Regions from separate parts of the Brucella sp. TWI432 genome, predicted to be linked through region 2. Evidence: riboswitches for the same ligand, from Rfam matches in the RefSeq annotation. Region 2 holds a riboswitch; each other region holds the start of a gene.

Region 1 (7,941 bases), on a different contig from region 2:
TTCTCCACGCAAGTTAAGGCTTTGCGCATTGGTAGCGCCATCGGTGGCCTGGCTGTTTGCCTCGCGTTCCTTTTCTCCTTGGTGGTGATTGTCGCCAAACTGATTGACCCTTCGATCATTCCAGTAACGGGTTGGGCGTCATTGATGATTACAATCATGTTCTTCAGTGGGGTATCGATCTTTCTGACGGGATTGGTTATCGAGTACATCTCAATCCTCGTCATGGATACTCACGGCAAGCCGTTATACAACTTTGTCGATCGGAGCTCGGACAAGGTGTTGGCAGATTACTTCCGGGACCTTCGAGCGGCTGAGAAAGAAGAGAAGGCCGTTTGATACGTCGGTAAGCAATGAAATCGCTGCAACATTTGAAACGCAGCCCATAGGTAGGAAATGTCGGAAAATTAAGGAATTAGTCTCGAAATTCCTCTTAAGTCAGCGTCAACCGTATAAAAATTGAGATTTTAACATCCAAATAAATCCGACCGAAACGACACCGATTACAATGGCCGATACAAAAGCCGTTCACCCAAAACATAATCTGCCCCTTTGATTGACCTGCGCTAATCAGTCCGAAGAAACATGCCATATGACAAGCCGCCTTTGAGGCGGTTTTTTATTGTATAAAAAGACCCAGACTTGCAGGTCGTGCCGGGGCTGCGCATTCTTGAGTTTGGGGACAAAATCACACCCAACCATAATCTCATAAGAATAGGAAAACACAATGAATATGCACCTTGGCGATACCCGCCTCTTGATTGAGGCTGGTCGAGAACGCGGGCTATTGCGTAATCAAATGGCGTATGTGTTGGGCACTGCGTACCATGAGACGGCCCACACGATGAAGCCAATCAATGAGATGGGCGGCGACAAGTATCTGCGTTCAAAGAAATACTGGCCTTATATCGGTCGCGGTTACGTTCAAATCACTTGGAAGGTGAATTACGAAAAGGCTGGTAAGATTCTGGGCATGGATTTCGTGTCAAAGCCTGAATTACTGCTCAAGCCTGAGTATGCGGCCCCCATTATCATTGCTGGCATGGTCGAAGGCTGGTTCACTGGCAAGAAGCTTTCCGATTACATCACTCTCCAAAAATCCGACTTCAAAGGCGCTCGACGGATCGTCAACGGAACTGACAAGGCCGAACTGATTGCAGGTTATGCGCGTGAGTATGACAAGGCATTGCTTGCAGAAGGCTATGGCGTTGATCAGGAGATCAAGGCCAAGACGGACGATGTTCTGCCGGAACCGGTCGTTGAAAAGCCAGTCGCGAAAACAACCCGATTCTGGACTTGGTTGACTGCCGCAGCACTCCCCGCCGTTGGCCTGCTCGACTGGAGAGCACAGCTTATCTCAGTGGTTGTCGTGGCCACTCTTGCAGTGTGGGCGATCTATTCTATGCCACAGATTAAGGCCAAGCTTGAAAAGCTGGTAGATGCGATATGAGCGCAATCTGGGCCTTAATCCCGAACTGGTTGAAGATGGCCGCCGCCGCTGTTCTGACGGCATTTTTGTGTCTGGCTACTGGGTATTTGGCTGGCACGCGTGACGGTCGATCCAGTGTCGAAATCAAAATCGAAAGGCAGAACAATGAAGCGACTGAGAAAGCCTTTGGTGCTGCTCTCCTTTATGATCAGTGCATTGACGCTGGCAGGGTGTGGACATTCAGGACCGGCAAATGTGAGCGGCGTCCGTCGCGTGCTCGGAACTGATTTGCTCGGCGCACGTGGCGCAACTGACGCGGATCAGCGAAAGATAGACCGCACAATCGTTCGAGGCTGCGCCGGTGGCGTCTGGTCGAAAGATGAATGTGCAAAGCATGATAAGAAATGAGGATGCACTTTTAATGGGTGAAGACATTAAATGGCTGATCGGAACAGCGATCACTCTCTGCCTTTTTTTCGGCGGGGCGCTGCTGACGGCGTTTCGTTCCCTTTCGTCGTCCATCAAGGTCGGCGATGATCAATTGCATGATCGCGTAAATCGAGTACGTGATGAGTATGTCAAGCGAGTTGATTTAGACGATCACGTGCGGCAGTTGCGCGAGGGTATGAAGGAAATGCGTGACGAAACGCGCGAAGGCTTGAAAGAGACAAATAAGCGCCTTGATCAGGTGCTTGCCGTCTTGGCGCAAGATAAGAAATGATAAAACCGTCCCAATCGATGGGGCCTTTTCCATTTAAATTTTGCCAGTCTATGTTGATAAAGTGGCTCTCAAATCAGCTGAAGCACGAATCAAGGCTACCTTTCAGGAGGCAAGGCGAGTTGAGCAGAGCAAGCAGCAAGAATATCAACGTAGGATGTCACGAGGGAATCGACCCGAATGTACGGTAGGCCGAAAATATACATAACGGGCGCTTCCTGTTCTGGTGTCTCTACGCTCGGTTCGGCGTTGTCAAAATTGTACGAAACACCGCAAGTTGACGTTGATGATTTCTACTGGATGCCGACCGATCCGCCGTTCAGCGTGAAACGCCCATTTGAGGAGCGGGTGCGCCTGATCGCCGAACGGCAAAGTACAGCTGACGGGTGGATATTGACCGGCTCCTTCATCGGCTGGGGAGAAGCCCTGATCCGTGACGTCGATCTGATTGTCTTTCTTTACACACCTTCCGCCATCAGACTGCAACGTCTCGACCAACGAGAGGCGGCGCGCCACGGTGATCGCATTCGCCCCGGCGGCGACATGCACGAAGCGCATTTAGCATTTCGGGAATGGGCATCAGGTTATGATGACCCCGACTTCGCCGGACGGAATCTCGCTCAACATGAACGCTGGCTTGGCCAGCAAACGGCTCCGACTCTTACACTGCAAGGCGAGAAGCCAACAGATGAGCTGGCAGGTGCGGTATACAACGAATTTGAGCGCATCCTTAAGAGGGCGGCAGGTTAACTGCGTTAGATATGTCGTGAGGTTTTTGATAGTGTTTATGCGGCATTTCCAAGTTGTTTGACCTTGAAATCTGCTTTTACGGAATTGAGGTGTTGTTTATTAGCAATTCTTCAAAAGGCATAGTGAGCTCTGCCTGCATTCATTTGAGCAATATCAAATCGCAAGCAAGATGGACGATTCCCATGAAAGCTGAGAGCGTTTTCTCGCATCGCGGTGCGATCCTGCTGAAATTTTTGATTCTGTTGAAGAAGCATTCAATCTGATAGCGCTCCTTGTAGAGTCCCAATTTATTGTAGGTATGAAACACGTCGGAAAATATATCCACATAACGCGCCACATTATGCGCCACATAGTTATCAAGAATGATGCTGAAAGCCCGCAAAATATGGGCTTTATAGATAGCGGTGAAGCGACCCGTCCGTACCATCTAATCTAAAATCACATTAATTCTGGGTCTTTACGCACTATTTTGAGTGCAACGTTTCTGTTTGGAACCAAATCCACCATTGATCATTGGCCTATTGTATAGGTTTCGAGGCAGGAGGAGGTTTGATCCGTGAAACAGCTAAACCCGGATGAAGCAAGGCAGGGCCGGGAGGGGAAGCCGGTTCTTATCATTTTGCTGATCAGTCTTGTTGCGGCTGCGGTAGTCTGGGTGCTCGTTGAAATATTTGGCAGCGTCATTGCGCCTGAAGTGCCTTCCAACAGTGAGCGTTCCGTTTCTCCTGCTGCAACGCAAACTAAGCCGCCAGCATCAGCAGAATGATCCGAGCAGATATCTGCCGTCTTTTGAGGACGGCTTAGTGATTGCTCGATGAGCCATGAAAAAGTGTTGCCGAATAAACCGTGTTTTGAGCTTGAAAGTTATCTTGATAATTTTCCAATGCAATTTTCAGAGAGCACAAAAATTGCATTGAAAGTATGTGAGCTCGTAGTGGCAACGCCAAGTTTATATTTTTTGAAACGTGCTCAACTGTTCTCTAAGGCGCGCAAGATTGCGTCCTTTAAGTTGAGGCGATGTTTGCGTAAATTTGTTTCCTCTTCTTCGCTGACCGGCGAAATTCTGGTTTCGGCGCGATGAATACGGTCGTTGATTGAGTCATATTCTTCAAGAATGCGCGCAAATTTTGGGTCTGCACTTTTTAAAGCATGGATGGCGCTGAGCTTGTCAGGAAATTCTTCACCCAGTGTATGTGGAGTGTTGGACATGATTTTCTCCTTTTATGAAGGCACTTTGGCAACAGGGAAATGAAGTATCATTGATTCCGATCAATATGGATGTTTATCCGCGCTGCCAGTAGGGCCGCCCTATCTGCGTATGACATCACAGATTTTCATCCATACCACGAACCAAGATATAATTGTCCACGCAGCCAGGAGTGTCTTGCGCTTAATCGTACCCAGAACGCTCGCTCTATCTTCTCGTTTTTATGAATGCCATTCTCGAAAAGGCGGTTCTCAGTTTTCCTGGACATGCTTTAACTATAAAGCCAGCCAGCTCGCTTGACGCGGCTGGTATCGGGACGTAATAGAGTTACGACGGTTCCCCGACCGAGAGCGAAGGGGATTAATAGGGAACACGGTGAGGACGACCCAAAAGGGACCGAGACCGTGGCTGCCCCCGCAACTGTAAGCGGATGCTGTTCATCCTCGTGACGCTGTCAAGGCGTTATGCCACTAAGCCCACAATGGCTCGGGAAGGCAGATGAACGGCCTATATTCGCGAGCCAGGAGACCTGCCGTCTAACGTAGTCCATTGTCACGGGCGGGGATGCCCGGAGCAGGAGTTGGTTATGACAGCTTTTCGCGTCGCAAGACGTTGTTTCCTATTGTCATTCATATCCTCGGATATGTCCGTTCACTTCAGGCGCCGGACCGGTTCCGCCGTTTGACGCGGCCATTTCTCACATTTCTTTCGGGGATAAAAATGAAACTTTCAGATCAGGCGCCTTTGGGCGCACTCTTGGCTGCTGCCGCCCTTTTCGTAACGAGCTTTGCGAGCAATGCTTTCGCTGCCGATACCACTTACCCGCTAACGCTCAAGAATTGTGGCCGCGATGTAACCTTTAAACACGCACCTGAGCGTGCGGTTGCCGTGGGGCAGAGCAGCGCCGAAATCATGTATCTGCTCGGCCTTGGCGACAAGATGGTCGGCACCGCCGTTTGGATCGGGCCGGTTCTCAAAGGCTATGAAGAAGCCAATGCCAAGGTGAAACGTCTTGCGGATAACGATCCGAGCTTTGAAAGCGTGCTTGCTGAAAAGCCGGATATGGTGGCTGCGCAGTTTCAGTGGCATGTGGGTCCTGAGGGCATTGTTGCAAAGCCTGAACAGTTTGAAGAACTGGGAATTCCGGTTTACACCGCGCCAGCCGATTGTGTAGGCAAGGATAATTCCGGCGGCGGTGATGGCGTACGTCACACCGTTTTCTCGATGGATCTTATCTATCAGGAAGTTGAAGAACTCGCGCAGATTTTCAACGTGCAGGATCGTGGTGCACAGGTTGTCGCTGATCTGAAAGCGCGCGAAGAAGCGGCTCGCAAGAAGGTTAGCTCTGTCGAAGGCAAGCTTTCTGCTGTGGTGTGGTTCTCCAGTGCCGAACTTGATATTGATCCCTATGTCGCGGGCAAAAATGGTGCTCCGGCCTACATTCTGAAAACGCTCGGCATCGATAATATCATTGATAGCGAAGAGGAATGGCCGACAGTCGGCTGGGAAACAATCGCCAAAGCCAATCCGACGATGATTGTTGCTGGAACGATGGATCGTCGTCGTTTTCCTGCCGATGATGTTGCAGTCAAGCGGGAGTTTTTGAAGACTGATCCGGTTGCAAGCCTCATGCCCGCCGTTAAGGAAGGCCATGTTTTTGATATGGATGCGCAGGCCATGAACCCGACCATTCGCACCATCGAAGGCATTGAAACACTGGCTGATGCAATTGCCGCCTCGGGTCTGAATAAATGACAATGCGCGCAGCCACGGGGCAATTATTAAAGTCAAAAGGGACGAGCGGCAGGGTGCTGTTTGCAACCTTGGCACTTGTTTTGTTACTTTTTGCCTTGTGGCTGGGCGCAGCCATTGGCGAAACACCGATACCTCTCGATGTGGTGGCGAAAACCATTGCTAATCGCGTCTGGAATGCCGGTTATCCGCTTGAGCTGATTGATGAAGGTATCGTGTGGAGTTATCGGCTGAGCCGCGCGGTTGTGGCGGCCTGTTGTGGTGCAGCGCTGGCGATGTCTGGCGTGGTCTTGCAGTCGCTCCTGCGCAATTCATTGGCAGATCCCTATATTCTGGGCATTTCAGCTGGTGCTTCGACCGGCGCGGTTGCTGTGGCAATTCTTGGCATTGGTGCAGGTATGCTTTCGCTGTCGTTGGGGGCATTTATCGGTGCAATCATTGCGTTTGTGCTGGTGTCCCTACTGGCGTTGCGGGCGGGCCATGGCAACAGCGCCATCATCCTGGCAGGCATTGCAGGTTCACAGCTTTTCAACGCGTTAACATCTTTTATTGTGACCAAGGCTGCAAATGCCGAGCAGGCGCGTGGCATCATGTTCTGGCTTTTGGGCAATTTGTCCGGGGTGCGCTGGCCTGACGTGGCCCTTGCGCTGCCTGCCTGTATGATCGGGCTTGCGATTTGTCTTTGGCATGCACGTGCGCTCGACGCCTTCACTTTTGGAACGGAATCAGCGGCATCGCTTGGAATTCCTGTGCGCCGCGTCTACGCCGTTTTGATTGGTGTCAGCGCCATGATGACGGCGGTGATGGTTTCCATCGTCGGCTCCATTGGCTTTATAGGTCTGGTCATTCCACATGCAGCACGCATGGTGGTCGGTGTTCGACATGGACGTCTGTTGCCCGCAGCGGCTCTGATTGGAGCGATTTTCATGATTATCGCAGATGTTCTGTCTCGCATCATCATCCCCGGTCAGGTTTTGCCGATTGGGGTCATAACAGCTCTGTTCGGCGCACCGGCATTTGCATTCCTGCTTGGGCAGAGGAGGGCACAGTCATGATGCTTTCGACACATAATGTCTGCTGGTCGGTGGGGCATGTTGAAATCCTTCGCGCGGTATCGCTCACAGTAAACGAAGGTGAATTTCTTGGAATAATTGGGCCAAACGGTTCGGGAAAAACAAGCCTTTTATCGCTTCTTTCAGGTGTTCGTCGCAGTCGTTCAGGTGAAGTCAAGCTTAACGACACGCCGATTCAACAGCTTAAACGTCGTGAAATTGCTCGTATACTGGCTTTGGTTGAGCAACAGGCGGGTACAACGGATCGTATTACGGCCCGGCAGGCGGTGGAATTGGGACGAACGCCTTATCTTGGAGCGCTTTCGCCATGGTCGGCGCAGGATGATGCGATTGTTAATCGTGCATTGGCCAATGTTGATATGGTGCATTTGGCCGACCGTTGCTGGCATACGCTTTCAGGCGGAGAACGTCAGCGCATTCACATCGCACGCGCGCTTGCACAGGAACCGCAGATTCTGCTTTTGGACGAGCCGACCAATCATCTTGATATTGGTCATCAGATCGGACTTCTCGACCTTGTTCGCCGCCAGAACCTGACAGTGGTGGCTGCACTCCATGACCTTAATCATGCGGCGATGTTTTGTGATCGCATCGCCGTGATGGATAAAGGTCGGTTGGTGGCGCTTGGCACACCGCGTGATGTGCTGCGCGCTGAATGTATCCGTAAAGTTTTCGGCGTTGACGTTGATGTTGAATATCATGGTGTCGATGGCTGTCATATTCGCTACCGCGTACCGCACCATCCGGCTCTAGAACTCAAGCACTCCGCATGAATGGGATTGGTATGACAATGAAAAAACGATTCTTCTTCGCCGCAGCTTTGATGGCTTTTTCCGTATCTCCGGCACTGGCTGAAACTTTTGAGGTCAAAATGCTGAACAGAGGAGAGAAGGGATCAATGGTCTTTGAGCCGGACTTCCTGAAGCTTGCTCCCGGCGACAAGGTGAAATTTATCGCGACCCAAAAGAGCCATAATGCAGCGACCATTGACGGTATGGTGCCGGAAGGCAATCCC
Region 2 (7,941 bases):
TCTTTGCAGGTTGTGCCTTTGGTACAATAAAATAGAGTTCGATTTGTTTACCGCGTCCGACCTTGGCGACATAGGCGCGGTAAGATTTGAAGCCATAGCGGTCCACAACCTGCTTTGCCACGTCATCGACGTGCTTTTTAAAGTCGACAGGCGTAACCAGAAGCATGTCCGATAATGCCTGTTTGATCGTTGCGGCAGGCATTGGAATGATAATGACGCAAACAAGCGCAAGCACGGCAGGATCGATGTAAGGCGTGATCCAGTCGAATTGGGTTTCCTGAATGAAATAGCCAATGGTGAAGGCGATCAGAAGTGCCGCCGTTATGCCGCCAGACATGATCCAAGATTTTGCATCAAGGGCGATAAAATCTGATTTGAGCTTGCGGTTGGCGCGCATTTCAAGAAATGCCATGCCAAGACATGCAATGAGGGCTAGCACGGCATAGAAGATAGCATAGCTGAATTCCAGATCGCGGCCACCATCCATCAGGCTACCGATCGCGTTGATCAGCGCGTAGATGGCCACACCCGTGAGCATGATGCCATTGAGCCCCAGAACCATCGGCTCAAGATGCCAGAAACCCATGGTGAAACGGTCGCGCAATTTTCCGCGCGGCGGCTCTGGCAGCGCAGAAAGCGCAATCAGGCGTGAAACGACAAGTGCAAGACCACTCATCGCGGCATCGGCCAGCATATAGACGCCATCAAACACAATCGAAAATGACCCAGATAAAAGGCCGAAGACAACACCAAACCCTGCAATAAAAATAGTAACTGCTATGGATATTTGAAGAACAGACTGTTCACTACGCAATTTTTACTCCGAACTATCACGCAATGCGCGACAATAGACGCAGCGGTGAAAAATGCGGTTGCCGGATTGCGGCGGAAATCTATATGAAACTGCCTAAAGAGGCAAATTTAGCTATATTGTGTGTATAAAAAGCAGAAGCCCCCCAATAAGTATTCGGGAGGCTTCGTGGTCAGATCACTGCGATTTCTGGTCTTTGACGAAAGTGCTGTCAGTTTCGCCTTTGAAGAAATCACGACCATAGACGAGCAGACAAAGGATGACGCCGGTAGCAAATGCCCAGGCTGCCCCGCGTGTAGCCAGAACGGCGCCAACGATGCCGGCAATGCCAAGATCGCGCTGCGAACGTGCTTCCAGAATGCCAACACGCACCGATACATATCCCTGAATAAGCAGAGTCAGCGCCAATGCTACACCCAGGATCGGCTGAACAAGCGTCACAATCGGCATGAGGAGCAAACCTGTATTGGTTCCCCAGCGGAAAGAGCCTGCGCCACCAAAAAGCGAGTGCATGGCTTTTTTCCCTTGCGAGAAACGCTCTACAATCACCACATGCATTGCCGACCAAAGTGGCCCGCACATGCAGACATCTGGCCCGAGCACACTCATTGCGGCATTGCGTCCACCGAAGATCAGGTGCGCGCGGTCAGGACTATAGTCGATCTTTTCGTCAGGGCGCGCTTCGTCAGCTTCCTTCAATATAGCTCGGCTCTGCAATACATCGCCAAAGAGCACGATATAGGCTGCCAGCATCGTGGGAACAGCGGTGAGGAACATGGACAGCGGAGGCATGCCAAGGCCAAATATTGTATATTCTCGCCAGAGAGTGCCAAAATCCGGGCTTGTGAAGGACCATTCGATTGTTGGCCATGGTGCTTCGCCAAAAAGCGGCGCGATGATGACTGCAAGCAAAATGATCGGAAAGATACCGAGCTTGCCGATGGTTGCCAAAAGAGGATTGCTGTTTTTGATACGCGCAAATTGGCGCGAAAAAATCACATAGAAACCCATGCCAACAGCGATGCTGATCGTAAACGGGAATGTATCAAAGCGACCGCCGACTTTGAAAACAGTAATAACTGCAGCAAAACCAGCTCCCACGATGACACCTGCTTTGATGGCAGATGGTATCAGCTGAACGACACGATGCGCCAACCCTGTCGCCCCGATGAAGATCGAAAACAACCCGAGCATCATCTGGAACGCGACAAGGGCATGCACGCGTTCCGGTCCTTCTGGGAAAGTGGCGCAATAAGCCATGAGAAGGGGAATAGCGGGGGTGATCCAGCCTGGCACAACCGGATCGCCTAGCAGATGGTGCGCGAGATAGAAAAGACCGTTCAGGATGACGACGGCGAGCGCCACTTCAAAGGGCATGCCAAGAAGTTCTGTCATCAATGGAATTGCTGAAAGATCCACCGCGCACATCAATAGACCTTGGAAATAGTCAGGCCATTCGAATTTATAATGAACGAAGGGCAAGCGGATTTTAAACGGTCCGGCAGGCCAATATGGCTGCTCCTGACCGTCGATGCGTTCAGTGCTCAAGGTTTTAACTCCGAAAGGATGAAGCAGGCCGTAGAAGAGCGCTTATTGGGAGCACTCTTCCGCGTCTGGATTTAAATGATATTTGCTAACTCAGAAGGCTTCGCGATAAAGCGCAAGCGCGTCAGCTTCCGTCACGTCAACAGCGTTGTTACCCAGAAGACGCGTCTGAAGCATTGCATCGCCTGCAAGCATTTCGAGGCTTTCTTCTGTGACGCCGACATCGCGCAGGCGACGTGGAGCACCGGAACGGTTCATCAGGTCTTCCATATATGCAACGAAAGCTGCTGAACGTTCTTCGGTTGTACCCTCTGATTTGCCAATCAGAAGGTCAGCGAGTTCTGCATAAAGCTCGGCAGCACCCGCCATGTTAAAGCGCAGCACTGGCCCCAGCATCAGGGCATTGGAGAGGCCATGCGGTACATGATAATGACCGCCAAGTGGATAAGCCAGTGCATGAACGGCGCCTACCGGGGAGTTCGAGAAAGCTTGCCCTGCGAAATTTGCACCAAGCAGCATGGCTTCACGGGCGTGACGATCTTTGCCGTTTTCACAGGCTGCAACAAGATTGGCCGACAAAAGTTTCAACGCTTCGCGCGCAAAAGCATCGGAAAGAGGATTTTTCTTGATGCGGCTGGTATAGGCTTCGATTGCGTGAACCATGGCGTCGATGCCGGTGGCTGCTGTGTGAAGCGCTGGCAGACCGCAGGTCAGCTCTGCATCCAGAATGACGAAATCCGCGTAAAGCTGGCGGGAAACGACACCCATCTTGGTGGTTTCGCCGGTGGTCAGAATCGTGATGTTTGTCACTTCCGATCCGGTGCCAGCGGTGGTCGGAATCTGGATCAGCGGCAGACGCGTGCCCTGCACTTTGCCAATGCCATAAAGTTCAGACAGTTCCTGCTCAGAAACGATAAGCACGGCAGCAAGCTTGGCAATATCCATTGAAGAGCCGCCGCCCAGCCCCAATACGATATCGCAGCCTGCCGACTTGGCCTGATTGACACATTCAAACAAAACCGATTCCGGCGGATCAGCAACAACAGCATCGAAAATACTGGTGACGAAGCCCGCCTTTTCAAGTGAAGCCAGTGCTTCGTTGAGTACGCCAGCCTTGTGCAGACCCTTGTCGGTTACGATGAGGATTTTGCGTTCGGAAAACCGTTCGCCCAGAATTTCGCCAAGACGCTTCGCGGCACTCCACTCAACGAGCATTGAGCCAACGGTATCGAACGAAAATGGCTTGATCCCTACAGTCATACTTTCCACCCTTATCCAAATTTCCCCAGTGCCGAGGTCTCTCATTCCTCGCCGGTGCCGAGACTCTGGGTTTTAAATGGTCTGGCTTTCACATATAGCAAAGCCAGACCAGCAGTTTCCCGATGCCGCCGGTGCATCGGTCGTCTGAAGAGATGCTTGGGAGGATCCCTTCTTAATTGTTCAGCATGCTGAACAATGTTCAGAATTTGATGGATCGATACAGGATATGAAGCCCGGCTGTCAAATTATCCCTTCGAGGAAGAGCGAGGATCATAAGCCATTCAATGGCGCGCTCTATTGAGCAGTCGCGCAAACCATTGATCCCGTGTTGAGATTTTTTGCATGATTTGTAAGGCGAAACATAATTTCTGAGAGCTGCTGTGGCTGGGCTCGGATTATGTGCCGGGTGCTGGACGGCTTCGCTATATATTGTGTGTGAGCGTCTCTGTCAGATTGTCGAATGCCGCGAATCTATCTATCGGATTACCTGTTCACTGGTTTGGCCCGTCTGTGGTCGGGCACCATAAAATATCCCTGTTATTCACAGCCGCAGCGCAACAAAATTAGATTTAATTTTTTTTGAAGCATCTATCCATTGACGAAGTTTTAACTTCAGGTACTACATATTGTGTTCAAGGTTCTTACGATTCGTGAGAATTGAAAGCGAAGATGGGAATACGGTGCGCTGCATTCATCGTGGATGTTGTTAAGCCGTAGCTGCCCCCGCAACTGTAAGCGGCAAGCTCAAATCCAGATGTCACTGGCACAGGCCGGGAAGACGGATGAGGGCGGTGAGCCGTGAGCCAGGAGACCTGCCTTGAACGTAACGTCCACGGGCGGGGTGTCCGGTTGGCGCGCGATAAAGTGTGGCACTGTGCTGCCATGTTTTTTGGTGCCCCGTATATCCCTCTCAATAGCTTCGGGGTGAAAAGCATGTCGAGTGATTTGAAACAGAATAGTTCCGGTCCGCCCTTTACGGGCTAGTGTGCATGGCTTGCCAGTGGGGTGAGCCGCATTTCTTCAGTTTCCGAGTTTTTCCGCGCGCATTTTACCATGTGCGAGCGTCTTTGTGCGTCGTTACTCCAGTAGCCGCAACCCATACCAATCTATCCCCAGTGAGGAAAAAATGAACGTCACCGTCTATAGCAAGCCCGCCTGCGTCCAGTGCACAGCAACCACCCGCGCGCTCGATCGTCAGGGCATTGAATATGATGTTATCGACATTTCCGCGGATAGCGATGCGTATGATCTCGTTCAGGGACTGGGCTACCGTCAGGTGCCGGTTGTTGTTGCCGGTGAATCCCATTGGGCTGGTTTTCGTCCGGATATGATCAGCGCGCTGGCATAATCCCTTCCGCTGCCGGGGTTTGTTATGGGCCAGATCGTCTATTTTTCCAGCCGTTCGGAAAACACGCATCGCTTTGTGATGCGTCTGGGGATGCGCTCAAAGCGCATTCCGCTGGAAAGCTATGAAGACAATGTGGGCCTGTTGCGGGTCAACGAGCCTTTTGTGCTCGTAACACCAACCTATGGCGGCGGAGGCGCGAAAGGTGCTGTTCCCAAGCCGGTCATCCGCTTTCTTAATGATGCGGATAACCGATCCTTCATTCGCGGCGTCATTGCCGCTGGAAACAGCAATTTCGGGGAGGCCTTTGGCCTCGCAGGCAACATCATTTCTGCCAAATGTCAGGTTCCCTACCTCTATCGTTTTGAGCTTCTGGGAACCGACGAAGACATTGGCAATGTTAAAGACGGGATGGAACGATTTTGGACACGGCAGACACAACCCTGACCCGTGAGCACGAGACAGTCGCTGCTTCGCAAAAGCAGGAGTCATCTGCGGCGACGGTTGCTGCATCAGGCAGCAAGCCGCAGAAACCTGCTGAGACCTCGCTCGATTATCACGCGCTCAATGCAATGCTGAACCTCTATGATGATGAGGGGAAGATTCAGCTGCATCGCGACCGCCAGGCGGCACAGCAATATTTCCTGCAGCACGTCAACCAGAACACGGTGTTCTTCCATAATCTGCGTGAAAAGCTCGATTATCTGGTCGCTGAAGGCTATTATGAGCGGGAAGTGCTGGACCAGTATTCCTTTAATTTCGTGCGCGATCTTTTCGATCATGCCTATGACAAGAAGTTCCGCTTCCCGACCTTCCTTGGCGCATTCAAATATTACACCAGCTATACGTTGAAGACCTTCGACGGTAAGCGCTATCTCGAGCGCTACGAAGATCGTGTCTGCATGGTGGCGCTGACGCTTGCACGTGGCAACGAACAGCACGCACGCGAAATGGTCGATGAAATTATTGCGGGCCGTTATCAGCCAGCAACGCCGACCTTCCTCAATGCAGGCAAAAAGCAGCGCGGCGAGCTGGTCTCGTGCTTCTTGCTACGCGTTGAAGACAACATGGAATCGATTGGTCGCTCCATCAATTCGGCGCTTCAGCTTTCAAAGCGTGGCGGCGGTGTGGCTCTGAGCCTGACCAATATTCGTGAATCCGGCGCACCGATCAAACAGATTCAGAACCAGTCTTCCGGCATTATTCCGGTGATGAAGCTTTTGGAGGATTCATTCTCCTACGCTAACCAGCTTGGTGCGCGTCAAGGTGCGGGTGCGGTTTATCTGCACGCTCATCACCCTGATATTATGCGCTTCCTCGATACCAAGCGTGAAAATGCGGACGAAAAAATCCGCATCAAGACATTGTCGCTTGGTGTTGTGATTCCCGACATCACGTTCGAACTCGCTAAAAACGACGAAGATATGTATCTCTTCTCGCCTTATGACGTTGAACGCGTCTATGGCGTGCCGATGACCGAGATTTCGATCACCGAAAAATATCGGGAAATGGTTGATGACGGCCGTATCCGCAAGAAGAAGATCAATGCGCGTGATTTCTTTCAGGTTCTGGCGGAAATCCAGTTTGAGTCCGGCTATCCATACATCATGTTTGAAGACACGGTGAACCGCGCCAATCCAATCGATGGCCGCATCACCATGAGCAATCTCTGCTCGGAAATTCTTCAGGTGAGTGAAGCCAGCATCTTCAATGAAGATTTGTCTTATGAGCATTTGGGCAAGGATATTTCCTGCAACCTCGGCTCGCTCAATATTGCAGCAGCCATGGACAGCCCGGATTTTGGCAAGACCATCGAAACCTCAATCCGTGCTCTGACGGCTGTTTCAGACATGAGCCATATTGGCTCGGTGCCATCCGTTGCACGCGGCAATGATGAGAGTCACGCCATCGGCCTTGGCCAGATGAACCTACACGGCTATCTCGCCCGCGAGCGCATTTTCTATGGATCGGAAGAAGGCGTCGATTTCACCAATATCTATTTCTACACGGTGGCCTATCACGCTGTTCGCGCGTCCAATCTGATCGCCATTGAACAGAAAAGCTCGTTCAAGGGCTTTGAAAAGTCGAAATATGCGACGGGCGAATATTTCGACAAATATACCGATCAGGTCTGGGAGCCTGCGACGGATAAGGTCCGCGAGATTTTCGAGAATGCCGGTATTGCGATCCCGACACAGGAAGACTGGCAGGAACTGAAAAAATCCGTCATGGAAGGCGGGCTTTATAATCAGAACCTGCAGGCCGTGCCGCCGACTGGTTCGATCTCCTATATCAACCATTCGACCTCTTCGATCCATCCGATTGTTTCCAAGATCGAAATCCGTAAAGAGGGCAAGATTGGCCGTGTTTATTACCCGGCTGCCTTCATGACGAATGATAATCTTGAATATTATCAGGATGCTTACGAGATTGGCCCGGAAAAGATCATCGACACCTATGCGGCGGCAACGCAGCATGTCGATCAGGGTCTGTCGCTGACGCTGTTCTTCCGTGATACCGCCACCACGCGCGATATCAACAAGGCTCAAATCTACGCGTGGAAGAAGGGCATCAAGACGATCTACTACATCCGCCTGCGCCAGATGGCGCTCGAAGGTACGCAGGTTGAAGGCTGCGTCTCTTGCGCTCTCTGATCAGGATCGAGACAAATGAATATGCAGTTTAAAAACAACAATGCGAAAAAGCCGGCGGTCGTGCGGGCCATCAACTGGAACCGGATTGAAGACGACAAAGACCTCGAAGTCTGGAACCGTCTGACCGGCAATTTCTGGCTGCCGGAAAAGGTGCCGCTCTCCAACGATATCCAGTCGTGGGAAACGCTCAAAGCCGAAGAAAAGCAGCTCACCATCCGCGTGTTCACAGGTCTGACGCTTCTGGATACGATCCAGAATGCCGTTGGTGCTGTGACACTTATGGAGGATGCCTCAACGCCGCATGAAGAAGCTGTTTTGTCGAACAT
Region 3 (7,941 bases), on a different contig from region 2:
ATGCTGCCACCAACAAGCCAAGCAAAAGCAGCAGGAGATAAAAGCGAGCATTTTCAGTCACGCGCAGCCTCCGAAAGCTCTGTCACCGCATCAACGCTGAATGGCCCACCGCAGACTGTCAGATTATCGTTCAATGTTACGATTCTCGTCTCTTTCTCCAGAGCCCGCAAAGCCGGATGTTCAAAATTCTCAAAGGCCAGTGCGGGTGGTCGCCCGCGTGATCCCCGGACCAGAATATCTGGCTTATTCATGATCAGCATTTCCAAAGGCAGCATGCCAGAACCACGAATACCAGCTTTGTCTGCAAGATTATCAAGACCCGCAAGGCGTATAGCTTCGTCGATCAACGTGCCACGCCCCGACGTATAGCTATTGGCATAATAGAGCGCGACCGTTTGCCGATGCGCAGGCTTTGGAACTTCTGCCAAAGCGGCATTCATGGCCGCAATTTGCCTATCCGCCTGCTCTTCCCGGCCCAACAATGCCCCCATCCGCTTCATATGCGCGCGAATATCTTCAAAAGACCGTGCAGGAGCAAATTCCTCAACCCGAACACCCAGCTCGCGCAACAGTCCAACAGTCGCGCGCGAGGAAAATGTGCCTGCCAGCACCAGATCGGGTTTCGCAAGAAAAACCTCTTCCGCCTGTCCGTGATTGACCGGCAATTGCTGCGCTTTCGCGGTCATCACCGACAAAAGCGGATCACGCGAAAGATAGGATACCGATTGCAACTGCGTATCATCCGCCAGCAACATGGCGAGCTGATCTGTGCAAACATTGATCGACACCACGCGCTTGGGCTTCTCCTGTGCCAACGCCGGATGAAGGCCAGCCAGAAACAGGCCGGCCAACAGACCGAGCCTGATTTTCGATGCCAATAGCCGTTTATTCGCCCACATGATCCGCAATCAGAAATTCCGCGTCAGGCCAATAGTAAAGCTGCGCCCCGGTGCATTGTAACCCGACGTCGTCTGATAATCCTTGTTAAAGATATTTTCGACCGAAACTTTAAGCTGAGACTGGGTATCGATGTCATAGAGTGCGATGAAATCTGCCGTCAAATAAGGATCAAGCTTGATCGTATTGTCAGCATCGGCAAAACGCGAACCACCATAACGCAGTCGTGCTGTGAGATCGAGCTTGTCGACCGGCTTGTAATTAACCTCGGCTGTCGCTTTGACACGCTCCCGATAGACCAGATCATTATCCGAATCCTCATCAATCGGACGCTTCAGATCAATAGACCCTTTGATGCCCCATATGTCATTAAATCGATGCACAAGCGTTGCCTCAAACCCGGTAATCTGAGCATGCGCAACATTATAGGGTCGGCTTTTACGGTCTGCGCCTTTGGTATTCATAATCGCATCACGCAGCCATGTTTGATAAAACGCCATATCAACGCTTGTTTTGTCTGTGACCTGCCAGTTCAGACCAACCTCGTAAGAGCGGGATTTTTCCGGTTGCAAATCAGGATTGGCATAGCCGGGATAATAAAGCTCATTAAATGTCGGCGCACGGAAACCCGTACCGAATGATGAGCGCAGCACCAGATCAGGCACAATTTCGTAGCTCGCGCCAAGATTATAAGTGACGACATCACCGAACTGCTCATTGTGATCGTAGCGAACACCACCATCAAACCGCAGCGCATCATATTCCAGCGAATATTGCCCAAAGACTGCCGCCAGGTCTCGGCTGGTTTCAGCATAAGACACGGTTGCATTGACATCCTCGCGATAAGCTTCAACGCCGCCCGTCAGGGTATGGCTAAAATCACCCGTTTCAAACTGCTTTTCCGTCGAGACGTAAACACCGTAGCGCGTGGTTTCAAACCGATCAGAACCACTCACACCTTTGCGAAAATTCCGGCTGTGATCGAGCCCGGAACTGACTTCAATCGTTGATGACCAGTCATCCGTATGATCAATGCGCACTCCGATCTTGCCATTGAAAGCCGTGGTATAGGCTTCGTTGAAAGACGGCGCTTTTCCATCATATTGATTGCGCCCGCGGCTCAACAAACCATCTGTATAAATCCTGCCCCAATCGAAATCTTTGGAGAGCGCGAAATTAAACGCGCCCTGCAGAAAACCATCGCGGTCCGGCTCATAGCCAAAAGCTTCAGGCGTCGTGAAATTATATCCCTGTGTACCGGTCACAGCGGCACCAAAGGCATAGTCGATACCGTCTTGGCTGCGTCCCTGCAGCGAAGCAGATGCATATCCACCCCATGGATGGGTAACGCCCGTGCTCACACTCCCACAGAAGGAACGTTCGCCACAGGCGCCGCCCTGTTTGGTGATGATATTGATAACGCCGCCCATCGCATCCGCGCCATATTGCGAAGAATGCACACCTTTGGCAATCTCAATGCGATCAATAGACATCAATGGAATATTGGCCAGCGCTGTTGCGCCAGTTGTGGCGGAGGCCGTGCGTACACCATTGACCAGCACCACCGTCTGCTTGGACGACATGCCGCGTATATAGAGACTGGATGACGAACCCTGCCCGCCATTGGTGGTAATCGAAATACCCGGATAATATTGCAAAAGGGATTGCAGATCAGGGGCTGCGGATCGTTCGATATCAGCTTTATCGATCACCGTCACAGAGGAGGTTGAGCGTTGCAGCGACGTCGCCCTGCGAAGCGGTGTAACCACAATCGTATCGAGCACAATCCCGTCTTCATTGTCTTGTGCTCTTGCATCAAGTGGCATGGCAAACAGAAGACCCGATGCGAGAAACGCCGATAATTTGAGAGTTTGCATATATTTATTCTTCCTGCACGCAAGCTTTGACTCACCGCAAGCGCCAGAAATCAGGGTGCCCCCTTGTCTGTGTCCCACGGCAACATTTCACAATGTCACCGCTACGGACGGCCGCGACTGAACACCCCTCGTGTCAGCCATGGGTGACTGGATATGGCAGGTCTCCTGACTTCCGGGTCTTCATCGAACCTCCACCTTCCCAAAGCCTGAAACTTCAGTGGCTGTATCATGATACAAATCATGAGAGGACGACTCTCCGGTCACAGTTGCGGGGGCAGTCACGGCATTGATCGCAAGATCTCACCGTGTTCCCTTTTCATCCGCCGTGAAGGCGGAACCATGTCCTTTAAGAGCGATAGCAAGGCCGCAGTAAATTATCAACTGCAACAATGTGCCCCTTCTGAATCACATTCGGAGCAAAGCGATTGAGATGGTTGAATTATATAGATTTTTATCTCAGAAAATCGCGGAAACGACGAAGCGCAAAGAAGAAAAGAACGCTTCCGATGACAATCATAGCCAGCAATTGCGGCCATACGACACTCAGTCCCGCACCGCGGAACAGCACCGATTGCGCTAACATCACGAAATACGTATTGGGCGCTGCCAGCATGATATTCTGGATAATTTCCGGCATGCTTTCGCGCGGCGTTGTACCACCGGAAAGCACCTGAAGAGGCAACAGAACCAGCATAAGCAAAAGCCCGAACTGCGGCATGGAACCGGCAATCGTTGCAAGAAAAATGCCAAGGCTGGTGGTTGCAAAAAGCTGCAACGCAGCACCCGCTAAAAACAGCGTCAGCGAGCCATTAATCGGCACGGCCAGAATACCCTGCACAACCACAATAAGCGAAAAAGCCGTTGCCACCAGCACCACCATCCCCATCGACCATATCTTGGAGATCATGATCTCAAGTGGCGTCACCGGCATAACCAGCAGATGTTCGATTGTGCCATGCTCGCGTTCCCGGATAAGAGCTGCACCAGTCAGGATGATCGAAAGCATGGTCACTGATGAGATGACATTGGTGATCGCACCAAACCAGCCTTTGTTCAGATCCTGATTGAAGCGCGCACGTAAGTTAAGTCCAACCGGCGTTTGCGTGTCCCCACGATAGCGATTGAGAAACTCGTTCACTTCACTTGAGACAATCGACTGAACATAACCGCCGCCGGTGAAGGCCTGACTCATGCGCGTTGCATCGATATTCAGCTGGATCGTCGGCGAACGCCCGGCAAGCAGATCGCGCTGAAAATTTGGCGGAATATTGAGCGCGAACGTATCAAGCCCTGTGTCCATCCGCTTATCCATCTCATGCGATGAGATGAGCTTTGGAGGCACAAAATACGGCGGATAAAATGCAGTCGTAATACGTCCCGAAATCGGCGATTGATCCTCATCAACAATTGCGATCGCTGCATTGTTGAGATTTTCCGGCATGGCTTTTGCAGCCGTGTAAATCGCAAGCGTGAAGGCATAGACAATGAGCAGCAGAAGCATAGGATCGCGCGCCAATCCGCGCAGTTCTTTGATGCCAAGCTGGAATATATTGGAAATTCGCATCTCAGCCCGCCTGCTTCTTGAGAAGTACAATACCGAGAACGGTCAGAACCGGTATGGCGATCAGCAGCGGCAGGAACGATCCGGCAAGATCAGAGAAGCCGAGCGCTTTTGAGAAAGTCCCGCGCGAAATCGTCACGAAATACGTTGTCGGATATATCTTGCCGATGAAGGCGCCTGCTCCCTGAAGAGATGACACCGGATCGATAATGCCGGAATATTGCACTGCCGGAATGAGCGTCAACAATGCTGTACCGAAGATTGCCGCAATCTGGCTATTGATAAAGGTCGAAATCACCAGCCCCATACCGGTGGTGATGATGACATAAAGAAGCGCTGCCGTGGCATAGGTCAGGAAACTGCCCGTGAATGGCACGCGGAAGATGAAAACCGCAAACGCCGTCAGCATCAGGAAGTTAATAAAGGCAAGCGCGATATAAGGCAGCTGTTTGCCCAGCAGAAACTCGAACTTGGTCACCGGCGTCACATAGAAATTAATGATCGAGCCAAGTTCCTTCTCGCGCACGACACTGAGAACCGCCAGCATGGCCGGGATCATCAGCAAAAGCAGCGGAATAACCGCTGGCACCATGGCCACTAGGCTCTGCACGTCCGGATTATAGCGATATCGAATTTCCAGATTGAAATTCCCGACAGCGGCAGCATTTCCATAAAGCTCGCGCGCCTTTTGCGTCAGCCAATTGACATGCATACCCTGGACATAACCACGCACAGTTTCCGCACGCATCGGCATGGCACCATCGATCCAGGCACCAATTTCGACAGAACGACCATGCGCGACATTGCTGCCGAAATTCGGTGGGATTTCAATCGCCAGACTGATTTCACCTTCACGCATACGCCGATCAAGATCATCATAATCAGTAATGGGTGCTTTTTCGATAAAATAGCGGGAACCGGCAAGTTGCTGCGTGTAATCCCGGCTGATTGTCGTATCGTCACGATCCAGAACCGCGAATGTCAGATCCTCGACATCAAGATTGATACCATAACCGATCACGAACATCAGGATGACAGTGCCCAGAATAGCCAGTGTCGCGCGGATCGGGTCGCGCTTGAGCTCCAACGCCTCGCGCCGCGAGAACGCCAGCATCCGCCGCGGATTTGGTAACCAGCTGGAGCTTGGCCTTTTGTCATTCTCAACCTTTTCAGGCTGAACCTTCGCCGCCTCCTGAACGTCTTTTTTAGGCGCTGTTTCGCCAATTGCTTCTTCAAGATATGCGATGAAAGCGTCTTCAAGTGTCGCTGCGTTGCGGCTTTCGGTGATGGCTTTTGGCGTGTCGCTGATCAACACCTTACCGGCATGCATCAAAGAGATCCGGTCACACAGTTCCGCCTCATTCATAAAATGGGTCGACACGAAAATCGTGACATTGTCGTTGCGTGAAAGATCGGCAAGGATTTGCCAGAATGCATCGCGCGCAACCGGGTCAACGCCTGAAGTAGGCTCATCGAGAATGAGAATATCCGGCGCGTGGATCAGCGCCACAGCCAGCGACAGGCGCTGGCGGATACCGAGCGGCATCGAGTCGGGTAAAACATCCAGAACTTCAGCCAAATCAAACCTTTGGGCCAGTTCCTTGATTCTGCTTTTGGTCTTGTCCTCGGACATGCCAAACAGCTTGGCGTGAAGCTCCAGATTTTGATGAACTGTGAGTTCGGAATAGAGCGAAAACGCCTGCGACATGTAACCAACATGACGGCGTATATCGATATCCTTTGGGTCGACCTCACGCCCAAACAGCCTTGCCGTGCCTTCACTTGCAGGCAAAAGCCCGGTCAAAACCTTCATCGTCGTCGATTTGCCGCAGCCATTGGAACCGAGAAATCCAAAAATCTCGCCGCGCGGAATGCGGAAACTCACATCGTCGACAGCCGTGAAATTGCCAAATCGCACCGTGACATGCCCGGCTTCGATAGCGATGTCACTATCTGACTGCATATTGCGCGGTGGCATCACAACTTCGCTGTGCCCCTGTCGAAGCTCCTCAGGCAAAAGCGCTATGAAAGCCGCATCAAGATTGGGTGTCTGGGTTTTCTCAAGCAACTCCTGAGGCGAACCAGTTGCCAGAATCTGGCCGTCATTCATCGCAACCAGCCAGTCAAAGCGTTGCGCTTCTTCCATATACGCTGTCGAAACAATAACACTCATCCCCGGACGATCCTTGCGGATATCGTTAATCAGTTCCCAGAACTGACGACGCGACAAAGGATCGACGCCCGTTGTCGGCTCATCAAGGATCAGCAGATCAGGATCATGGATCAGCGAGCAGCAAAGGCTCGTCTTCTGTTTCATGCCGCCGGAAAGCTTACCCGCCGGACGATCTGCAAAAGGCGACATGCCCGTTCGCGCCAGAAGGTCTGCAATGCGGCGTTCGCGCTCGTGCTTGTCATGGCCAAACAGCCGTCCAAAGAATTCGATGTTCTCGAAGACAGAGAGCGTTGGATAAAGGTTTTTTCCCAACCCTTGGGGCATAAAAGCAATACGTGGAAAAGCCGCCTGACGATGACGCTTGTCAGCAATGTCGCCACCCAGCACTTCGATTCTGCCCTTCTGCATAACGCGAGCGCCAGCGATCAGTGACAGAAGACTGGACTTGCCCACACCATCAGGCCCAATCAGTCCGACCATACAACCGGCAGGCACGTTGAGCGAAATATCGCGCAAGGCTTCCGTCGATCCATAAGAAAGCTTCACACTGTCAGCGCGGACGACAAAACTGTCGCCGCTGAGGCCAGTCTGTATCGAAGCCATACTCATTTTACGGTTTCCGCAAGGTTCTTCGGCCACTCCACATTTGGATCAAGCTTGACATAAGCCATACCCGGAAGCCCGGTTTTGACCTGCTGAATATATTTCTGAAGCAATTCCTGCGGAATTTTGGCTTTAACGCGGAACATGAGCTTCTGACGCTCTTCTTCAGTTTCAACTGATTTTGGCGTGAATTGCGCGACATCGGCCACGAAGCTGATTTTGGCAGGGATCACATATTGCGGTGCGGCATCAAGAACGATGCGCGCGTCTGCGCCAATGGCCACTCGTCCGGCCTGCGAGGTCGGCAGGAAAAAAGTCATATAGACATCGCTGACATCAACCAGATTAAGCACGCGTCCGCCAGCGGAGAGCACTTCGCCCGGTTGTGCAACGCGATATTGCACTCGGCCCGGCTTTGGCGAACGCAAGGTGGCATCGTTGATATCTGTATCGATGGTGGCAATCGCAGCCTTTGCCGCCTCAACGGCCGCTTCAGCATCAATAACTTGCGCCTTAGCCGCACTGATCGCCGCAGCGGTCGCGGCCAATTGCGCTTTGGCAGCGCCGACGGCTGCTTCAGCGCCCTGAGCAGTTGCACGATCGTCATCCAGCACCTGCTGGGAAACTGTGCGTGATTCTGTCAGCTGTTGCGAGCGAGCCAGACGGCGATTGGCGGCATCCAGCTGCGCTTCGCGTTGCGCGACAGTAGCCGCAGCCGCAGTTTGCTCGGCTTCACGCTGAGCGACCAGACTTTTGGCTGTTTCAATGCTGATTTCAGCGCGTCGAAGCTGCGCTTCAGCTTGCCTGCGCTGGCTTTCGAGCTGGTCCGT
Region 4 (7,941 bases), on a different contig from region 2:
GATGGCGTTGCCATATTTGGCCACCACAGCCCGGCTTTGAGAAGCGGTGCCGCCTCTTCCGGTTTCTCGCTCTCATCAATCAATGCTGTGCAATAATTGAGAAAGCGGGACGTATTGGCAGCCCCGCCCTCAATTAAATATTGCCAGAGCGCATCGCGCTCCGGTGCGGAAATGGTGGAGAACCGTTCAAGCCCATAATCAGGCTTATCATCACCTGGCAACACCGCAATTTTAATGCCGAGCGAAACAGCACAGGCATGAAGCGCCTCAAGCCCATAAGGCCAATAGGTCTCGCCACCAATAATCCGCACAACAATAAGCTTCGCATGTTGTGCCGTGCGCTCAATATAAGCATCGACCGACATGGGATGTGTCAGGCTCAGGAAATTGGCGAGCCGGAGACTTGGCCCTTCTTTCACAAGCTTGTAGGCGTGAGAAAGACTGGCCAATTCCGTATCGGCGGCGGAAAGGAACAAGATATCGCCCGGCGTCTGACCGAGGTCGACGGCCTCATTGCCGTCGCTGATCGTTCCCTTCTGGGCAAGTAAGAGATGCATTACGAGGTCGCATCTTTCACGGCTTTGATGATCGCCTGTTCATCAATCTCATGCAGACCAATGACGACAAGACGCGTATTGCGCACTTCATCCTTACCCCATGGGCGGTCGAAATAATGCTCAATACGCGGACCAACGGCCTGCACAACCAGACGCATCGGCTTCCCCGGCACATCGACAAAGCCTTTGAGACGCAGAACATCATGTTCCGCAATCACAGCCTTTAGCTTCTCGGTAAATGCCTTCGGATCAGCAACCGAGCCCGCTTCAACGACAAAGCTTTCAAACTCATCATGATCATGCTCATGGCCATCAGCATGGTGGATTTCATGATGCGACTTGCGGTTGGCAATATCGTCTTCCGTCCCCACTCCAAGGCCGAGCAATACGTCTGCACCAAGCTTGCCAAAGCTTGCTGGCACCATGTTGACGCGACGCGTTGAGCGTTCAGCCACATCGGCCTTCACGCTATCGAGTTTCGACGGATCAACGAGATCGGCCTTATTGAGAACAATCAGGTCAGCTGCATGAATCTGATCCTCAAAAAGTTCCTCTAAAGGGCTTTCATGATCAAGAGATTCGTCCGCTGCGCGCTGTGCATCCACCTTATCGTGGTCATCCGCAAAACGACCTTCGGCAACGGCAGCGGCATCGATAACCGTCACCACGCCATCGACTGTTACCTGCGTCTTGATTTCAGGCCAGTTGAAAGCTGCGACCAGCGGCTGCGGCAGTGCCAAACCGGATGTCTCAATCACAATATGATCGGGGCGGTCCGCACGGTCCAAAAGCTTGGTCATGGTCGGAATGAAATCATCAGCAACGGTGCAGCAGATGCAGCCATTGTTGAGTTCGATCACGTCTTCCTCACGGCAGCTTTCAATGCCGCAGCCTTTGAGAATTCCACCATCGACGCCCAGATCGCCAAACTCATTGATGATAAGCGCAATACGCTTGCCATTGGCATTTTCCAGCAGATTACGGATCAGTGTCGTCTTGCCGGAACCTAAGAATCCGGTGATCACCGTTGCTGGAATTTTCTGTCCCTGCATCAAATTAACCCTTCATTTTGAGCGACAGACCTGCCGCCATGAAATAAACTTCATCTGCCACTGATGCCACAGCCTGATGCAAAAACCCGGCTGAATCGCGAAACGCGCGCGCCATCCGATTTTCCGGCACAATGCCTAAACCAACTTCGTTGGAAACGAAAACAACCGGACCTGAAAGCTCAGGCAATGCCGCTATCAGCGTCTCAGTTTCAGCAGCGATATTCTGCTCTGCCATCATCAGATTGGTGACCCAGAGCGTCAAGCAATCGACCAGCACAAAGCGGTCATGCCGCACGCATTTTTCAAGCGCGCCCACAAGGTCGAGTGGCTCCTCCACCGTCTGCCATTCACGCCCGCGACGATCGCGGTGAATGGAGATGCGGCTTTCCATTTCTTTGTCGAATGCGCGCCCTGTCGCAAGATAGACGGGTTGAAGACCTGAGCCTTCAACCAGTTTCTCCGCATAAGACGACTTACCGGATCGGGCTCCGCCAAGAACGAACGTGATTTTTGCATTTTCATTTCGTGGCAGAGCCATGCCTATCAGCCTTCAATATCCGACTTTGCATAGGCCTGAATAAACCAGCCCAGCGCAAGACCAATCACTGCCCACATGAACAGGTTTGTTGCAAGCGATGCGACGGCATATTGCGAAGCAAGCAGCGCTGGAATTGGTGATGCAATATCGTGCGGATGCGGTGCACCATAAAGATGTGGGGAGATAATCAGCACCAGTCCAAGGATTTTAGAAACAATCTCAGCACGCAAAACCAGCAGATAGATGCCGACACCACTCAACACCACGGTCAAGATCCACCAGAGCTGACGCTGCGCCAGATCGGCGGCAGGCATCGCAGGCAATTCCGGCGAAAGCCCTAAAGCTGGCAGGAAAGCGACCGCAAAAAAGCCGGCTATCCCCCAGAGGATACCATTCTGCGGTGTAATACGGCGACCGAGAAGAAGCGCAACCCCACCCAGAAGCAGGGCAAAACCTGCACCGGCCACGAGATTGGCAAGCAATGTGTTGCCAAGACGACCGAACGGCAGTTCAGCGCCCTCTTCTTCTTCGCCATCACTGGCAGCCACCGCAGCATGGTCGTGTGGCGCAGCCGCTTCGGCGTCACCATGGCTATGACCGCCACCGGCGTCTTCATAAGTTTCCGCCTGAATGATCAACGGAACGGTTTTCAAATACATGGCAGGCGTCACGAGAAGCCCTGCCAGAAGGCCAGCAGCAAGCGTGGCCAGAAGATAACGGATCAACATTTCATTCCCTCAACAGCAATCCCGCTTCGATGATTGTCCCCCATCGAGCGCTGCTTATTTCCTGTTTTAAAAGCTAAAGGCTTAGTGGCAGGGAAAACCGTATGAATGACGCGTGTCATGCGCCGAATCATGCAGCATATCAGAATGGGCTATCCCAACGCCGTAAATCAGAAATGCGCCGAGCATGAGCGACACCACTGCCGTTCCAAGACGAGCAGCAAGGGAGAGAGGGAGTGTATTGGAAAGTGTATTTTCGTTACGCGCAGCCATGACAACCTCCGTGCAGGCAGCAGGGAAAACCTCCCAGGGGGTGCGGACATAATGTCCTTCACGCAACAGGCAGGTCTCCTGGCTCACGGGTCGTGGGGAGTGATGCACCTTCCCAGAAACGCTGATGTTTCCAGTGGTTGCCAGTTGCCCGGCTTGCCTCATCCCTCTCCGCTCTACAGTCGCGGGGTCGGCTGCGATAAAGACGCCCGGATTGGGTCCGTCCGTCGCATTCCCTTTTTGGTATCGCCGGGATTCGTTCCGGCAAAGACCTATTGCATAAAGTGACATTAGGCGTTCACTGTTGCGGCGTCAATCGAGTGCAAACAACCCGTCAATATCAAGGCAGGACTCAAGGCCATCAGCCAGTTCATCAAGCGCGGTTTCAATGCTTTCGCGATAGTTCCCACCTGAACCGCACACACCGAGCCCCGCCAGAAATCTATGCCGGAACGCATCTGCACTGAAAGCACCATGCAGATAAGTCCCCATGATACGTCCGCTCGCAGAAACGGCACCATCATCATGATCACCGATCCGCGAAAATGGCCGGATCACATCAGGGCCAGTGGTACGCCCGATATGAATCTCATAGCCATCAAGCTTAGCATCATAAAGCTGTGAGTGCGCCACAACATTGCGCACGACTTTCTCCGGCTCCATCATGGTTTCGACGTCCAGCAGTCCCAACCCGTCGATGTCGCGCACCTGTCCCTCGATACCGTCCGGGTCGCTGATCCGTTTGCCGAGCATCTGAAACCCGCCGCAAATGCCAAGCACATGCCCGCCGCGCCGCACGTGAAGCTGCAAATCGCGCTCCCAGCCGTTTTCACGAAAGGCAATCAGATCGGCAATCGTCGATTTCGTCCCCGGCAAAACCACAAGCCCTGCATCATGCGGCAGTGGTTGGCCGGGCGGAACCATCACAACTTCAACCTCACACTCCGCTTTCAGCGGATCAAGATCATCGAAATTCGCAATGCGCGGCAACATGGGAACTGCCACTTTCAACGCCTTGGCATCACCCCGCGTTGCGCGTTCCAGCACCACCGAATCCTCCGCAGGCAAACGCGACACGGCTTTAAGCCACGGCACGACACCAAACGATCGCCAGCCCGTAAAACGGGTAATTGCCTCAAGACCATCATCAAACAGCGAAACATCGCCACGAAACTTGTTGATCAGAAAGCCACGCACCATGGCACGGTCTTCTTCGGCCAGAATTGCATGCGTTCCGACCAGTGATGCAATCACTCCGCCCCGATCAATATCTCCCACCAGCACCACCGGCACATTTGCACGTGTGGCAAAGCCCATATTGGCAATATCACCGGCGCGCAGATTAATTTCGGCAGGCGACCCCGCCCCTTCAATCAACACCAGATCAGCACCTTCACTGATAAGATCAAAGGATTCCATCACCGCGGCCATCAGCTGCGGCTTCAATAGTTGATAATAACGCCCGCGCGCCTCGCCACGCACTTTTCCCTGCACAACGACCTGACTGCCCATATCGGTCTGTGGTTTTAGCAGAACCGGGTTCATATGCACCGATGACGGCACACCGCACGCCAGAGCCTGAAGCCATTGCGCGCGACCAATCTCACCGCCATCCTCGCTGACGGCTGCATTGTTTGACATATTTTGCGGCTTGAAGGGCCAGACTTTCAGCCCCCGATTGCGTGCCAGACGGCAAAGACCGGCAACAAGCACGCTTTTGCCGACATCCGAACCCGTTCCCTGAAACATGATTGCGCGTGTCATGCGAGCTTGCCTATCCCAAGTTTATGCCACTGGCAATCACCAGCGATTGCGGCAAGCTTATATGCAAAAATGCGCATCAGTTTATTACAAAAGTGAGCAACATTATTCCAAAGCAGCGTTGGCAGCCGCGCGTCATTGTGATCTAGTCGCTTCAGGAGGATGCGGTGCTCATAGGGAGGAAACCATGGATACTGCCGACCAGAACCAGTTTGAACTCAACGAGGATCAGCGCGCCATTCAGGATATGGCCCGCGGCTTTGCATCCGATTGCGTTGCGCCTTATGCACTGCAATGGGATCGCGAGAGACATTTCCCGATTGACGTCATAAAAGAAACCGGCCCACTCGGCATGGGCGGCATCTACGTTCGCGAAGACGTGGGCGGATCAGCACTCAAGCGCTCAGACGCGGTCCTTATTTTCGAGGCAATCGCCGAGGCCTGCCCCGCTTTTTCAGCCTTTATCTCCATCCACAACATGGCTGCATGGATGATCGATACGTTTGGCGATGAAAGCCAGCGCCAGACATTCCTGCCCAAGCTCACATCAATGGACTGGCTTGCGAGCTATTGCCTGACAGAACCCGGATCCGGTTCCGACGCAGCCGCACTTTCCACCCGCGCGCAGCGCGATGGCGATCATTATGTGCTTAATGGCACCAAGCAGTTTATTTCCGGTGCAGGCGCCACTGACCTGTATGTCACAATGGTGCGTACCGGCGAGGACGGCCCGAAGGGCATTTCTGCCATTGTTGTGCCGAAAGATGCGCCCGGCCTGTCATTTGGTGCCAATGAGCACAAGATGGGCTGGAACATGCAACCCACCCGAACGGTGATTTTCGACAATTGCCGCGTGCCAGTTGCAAATCGTCTGGGTGACGAGGGCACCGGTTTTAAGATCGCTATGGCAGGCCTTGATGGCGGACGCTTGAACATCGCCGCATGCTCGCTGGGCGGCGCACGATCGGCGCTGAACAAGGCACTGGAATACTCAAACCAGCGCAAGGCTTTCGGCCAGACAATTGATCGCTTTCAGGCATTGCAGTTCCGCCTGGCGGATATGGAGACCGAGCTCTCGGCAGCACGACAGCTTCTTTACTCGGCTGCAAGCAAGCTTGATCGCAAAACCCATGATGCCGGCAAATGGTCAGCCATGGCCAAACGCTTTGTTACTGACACTGGTTTTGATGTGGCCAATGACGCGCTGCAAATTCTGGGCGGCTATGGCTACCTTCATGATTACGGCATCGAAAAACTTGTCCGCGATCTGCGCGTTCACCAGATTCTTGAAGGCACAAACGAGATCATGCGCGTCATTGTTGCACGCCATATGATCGGACGCTGATACATATCTATATGGGAGAAAATCATGGCCACTATCGCTTTTATCGGCCTTGGCAACATGGGCGGACCGATGGCCGCCAATCTGGTGAAAGCCGGGCATAAGGTCATTGGTTTTGATCTGCTGCCTGCTCATCTTGAAGAAGCGAAAGCCAATGGCCTTGAGATCGCAACCAGTGCTGCGGGCGCCGTTCAAACCGCAGATGCAGTGATCACCATGCTGCCCGCAGGCAAACATGTTCTTTCGGTTTATGAAGACATCATGCCTTATGCCCGAAAAGATTCAGTTTTTATCGACTGCTCGACAATTGATGTCGATTCTGCACGCAAGGCCCACGAGATTGCAGCAAGAAACGGCCAGCTTTCTGTTGATGCGCCTGTATCAGGCGGCACAGGCGGCGCTTCTGCCGGCACGCTGACCTTCATGGCAGGCGGCAGCGACGATGCCTTTGGCAAGGCCGAACCGCTGCTTCAGCCTATGGCCGGTAAAATCGTTCATTGCGGCGGTGATGGTGCAGGACAGGCTGCAAAGATCTGCAACAATATGATCCTCGGCATTTCGATGATCGGCGTCAGTGAAGCCTTCGTACTCGCTGAAAAGCTGGGGCTCTCGCACCAGGCGCTGTTTGATGTGGCTTCAACCTCATCAGGCCAGTGCTGGTCACTGACAACTTACTGTCCTGTACCGGGACCAGTTCCGGCATCGCCCGCCAATCGCGAATATAAGCCCGGATTTGCAGCAGCCCTGATGCTCAAGGACCTCAAGCTTTCACAGGAAGCGGCAAAAAGTTCAGGTGCTGCAACACCATTGGGCGCACACGCAGAAGCGCTTTACAGCCGTTTCGACAATGAAGGCCATGGAGGGGAAGATTTTTCAAGCATCATCAACTTCCTTCGCGCAACAAAGACGGTTGATGAAAACAAAGCCTGATGCATTTTCTCTGAAGAAAGTTGAAAAAACTTCACTTGTTTAGATTTGCTTAAGTGTCTGATAACGGTCCGGTAACAATGTTGCGCTAGAAAGGAGCAAGAGACGGTTTACACCTTCTCGACGCTCCGGATCTGGTACTGCGTACCGGAGCTTCAGTCTCTTCCGCCTGTGTATTGTTTGGTGGAAGCGCCATGCGTATTTGGCAAGACCGTGCACCTGACGAGGCAGCGCGGTTTTCTGCCGTTGCTGATAATTCATAAATTATACGTGATGATATTGTAAGTTTTTACTTCCGTGATTGAAATCAGGCCATAATCCTGTGAGAGGTATTTCAATTGGAGTACCGTTCGGTCTATTTTGCCAGCTAGACTCCAAGATCTATCGAATTTAAGCATCGTATTTCTTGAAATGCGATTCAGATTTTGGGCAACAGCATTTTGACCACCCTCAAAGCAACCACAGCGCACACTGCAAATAAGTCACTCTTTGGCCTGCCCTTGGCAGTGGTCTTTGTGCTTTGCTATTTTGCTTTTCAGGCAATTCTTGTAACGCTCGTTTCCAATGGCGCAGGCCTTGATGATGCCGAACAGCTTGCCAATATCGGCTATCTGGACTGGGGATATGGCGGATCGCAGCCGCCTCTCTACACATGGATAACCAATATTGCAGCCTCCGTGCTTGGCACATCGATGCTCACGCTGCAAATCGTCAAATTCAGCATGCTTGCCAGCCTGTTTCTGAGCGTCTTTGGCGGAATGCGACTTTT

What was found. A riboswitch is a leader RNA that binds a small molecule or an ion and turns the genes downstream of it on or off. The one in region 2 is predicted to bind cobalamin.
Positions count from the first base shown of each region.
Region 1: linked by a shared signal. The riboswitch ahead of ABE527_RS10095 (ABC transporter substrate-binding protein) and the one ahead of nrdH (glutaredoxin-like protein NrdH) in region 2 are both predicted to bind cobalamin.
Region 3: linked by a shared signal. The riboswitch ahead of ABE527_RS05925 (TonB-dependent receptor domain-containing protein) and the one ahead of nrdH (glutaredoxin-like protein NrdH) in region 2 are both predicted to bind cobalamin.
Region 4: linked by a shared signal. The riboswitch ahead of ABE527_RS06095 (CbtB domain-containing protein) and the one ahead of nrdH (glutaredoxin-like protein NrdH) in region 2 are both predicted to bind cobalamin.

Region 1 is NZ_JBDJNL010000005.1:86,432-94,372, reverse strand. It holds gene ABE527_RS10135 (glycosyltransferase) at 1-336, shown strand, start outside; gene ABE527_RS10130 (glycoside hydrolase family 19 protein) at 725-1,447, shown strand; gene ABE527_RS10125 (lipoprotein) at 1,592-1,834, shown strand; gene ABE527_RS10120 (hypothetical protein) at 1,848-2,147, shown strand; gene ABE527_RS10115 (ATP-binding protein) at 2,325-2,894, shown strand; partial or broken gene ABE527_RS10110 (IS5-like element IS711 family transposase) at 3,034-3,194, opposite strand; gene ABE527_RS10105 (hypothetical protein) at 3,451-3,660, shown strand; gene ABE527_RS10100 (HP1242/YdcH family protein) at 3,864-4,103, opposite strand; cobalamin riboswitch at 4,418-4,652, shown strand; gene ABE527_RS10095 (ABC transporter substrate-binding protein) at 4,822-5,856, shown strand; gene ABE527_RS10090 (FecCD family ABC transporter permease) at 5,853-6,908, shown strand; gene ABE527_RS10085 (ABC transporter ATP-binding protein) at 6,905-7,699, shown strand; gene ABE527_RS10080 (pseudoazurin) at 7,717-7,941, shown strand, end outside.
Region 2 is NZ_JBDJNL010000007.1:106,987-114,927, forward strand. It holds gene ABE527_RS12105 (cation diffusion facilitator family transporter) at 1-814, opposite strand, end outside; gene ABE527_RS12110 (hypothetical protein) at 989-2,359, opposite strand; gene ABE527_RS12115 (iron-containing alcohol dehydrogenase) at 2,450-3,616, opposite strand; cobalamin riboswitch at 4,235-4,450, shown strand; gene nrdH (glutaredoxin-like protein NrdH) at 4,743-4,964, shown strand; gene nrdI (class Ib ribonucleoside-diphosphate reductase assembly flavoprotein NrdI) at 4,989-5,408, shown strand; gene nrdE (class 1b ribonucleoside-diphosphate reductase subunit alpha) at 5,384-7,615, shown strand; gene nrdF (class 1b ribonucleoside-diphosphate reductase subunit beta) at 7,631-7,941, shown strand, end outside.
Region 3 is NZ_JBDJNL010000002.1:171,403-179,343, reverse strand. It holds gene ABE527_RS05935 (FecCD family ABC transporter permease) at 1-61, opposite strand, end outside; gene ABE527_RS05930 (ABC transporter substrate-binding protein) at 54-878, opposite strand; gene ABE527_RS05925 (TonB-dependent receptor domain-containing protein) at 909-2,774, opposite strand; cobalamin riboswitch at 2,913-3,131, opposite strand; gene ABE527_RS05920 (ABC transporter permease) at 3,226-4,338, opposite strand; gene rbbA (ribosome-associated ATPase/putative transporter RbbA) at 4,340-7,117, opposite strand; gene ABE527_RS05910 (HlyD family secretion protein) at 7,114-7,941, opposite strand, start outside.
Region 4 is NZ_JBDJNL010000002.1:212,840-220,780, reverse strand. It holds gene cobN (cobaltochelatase subunit CobN) at 1-557, opposite strand, end outside; gene cobW (cobalamin biosynthesis protein CobW) at 557-1,609, opposite strand; gene cobU (bifunctional adenosylcobinamide kinase/adenosylcobinamide-phosphate guanylyltransferase) at 1,614-2,147, opposite strand; gene ABE527_RS06100 (CbtA family protein) at 2,153-2,875, opposite strand; gene ABE527_RS06095 (CbtB domain-containing protein) at 2,957-3,145, opposite strand; cobalamin riboswitch at 3,197-3,433, opposite strand; gene ABE527_RS06090 (cobyric acid synthase) at 3,455-4,906, opposite strand; gene ABE527_RS06085 (isobutyryl-CoA dehydrogenase) at 5,091-6,248, shown strand; gene mmsB (3-hydroxyisobutyrate dehydrogenase) at 6,273-7,175, shown strand; gene ABE527_RS06075 (glycosyltransferase family protein) at 7,613-7,941, shown strand, end outside.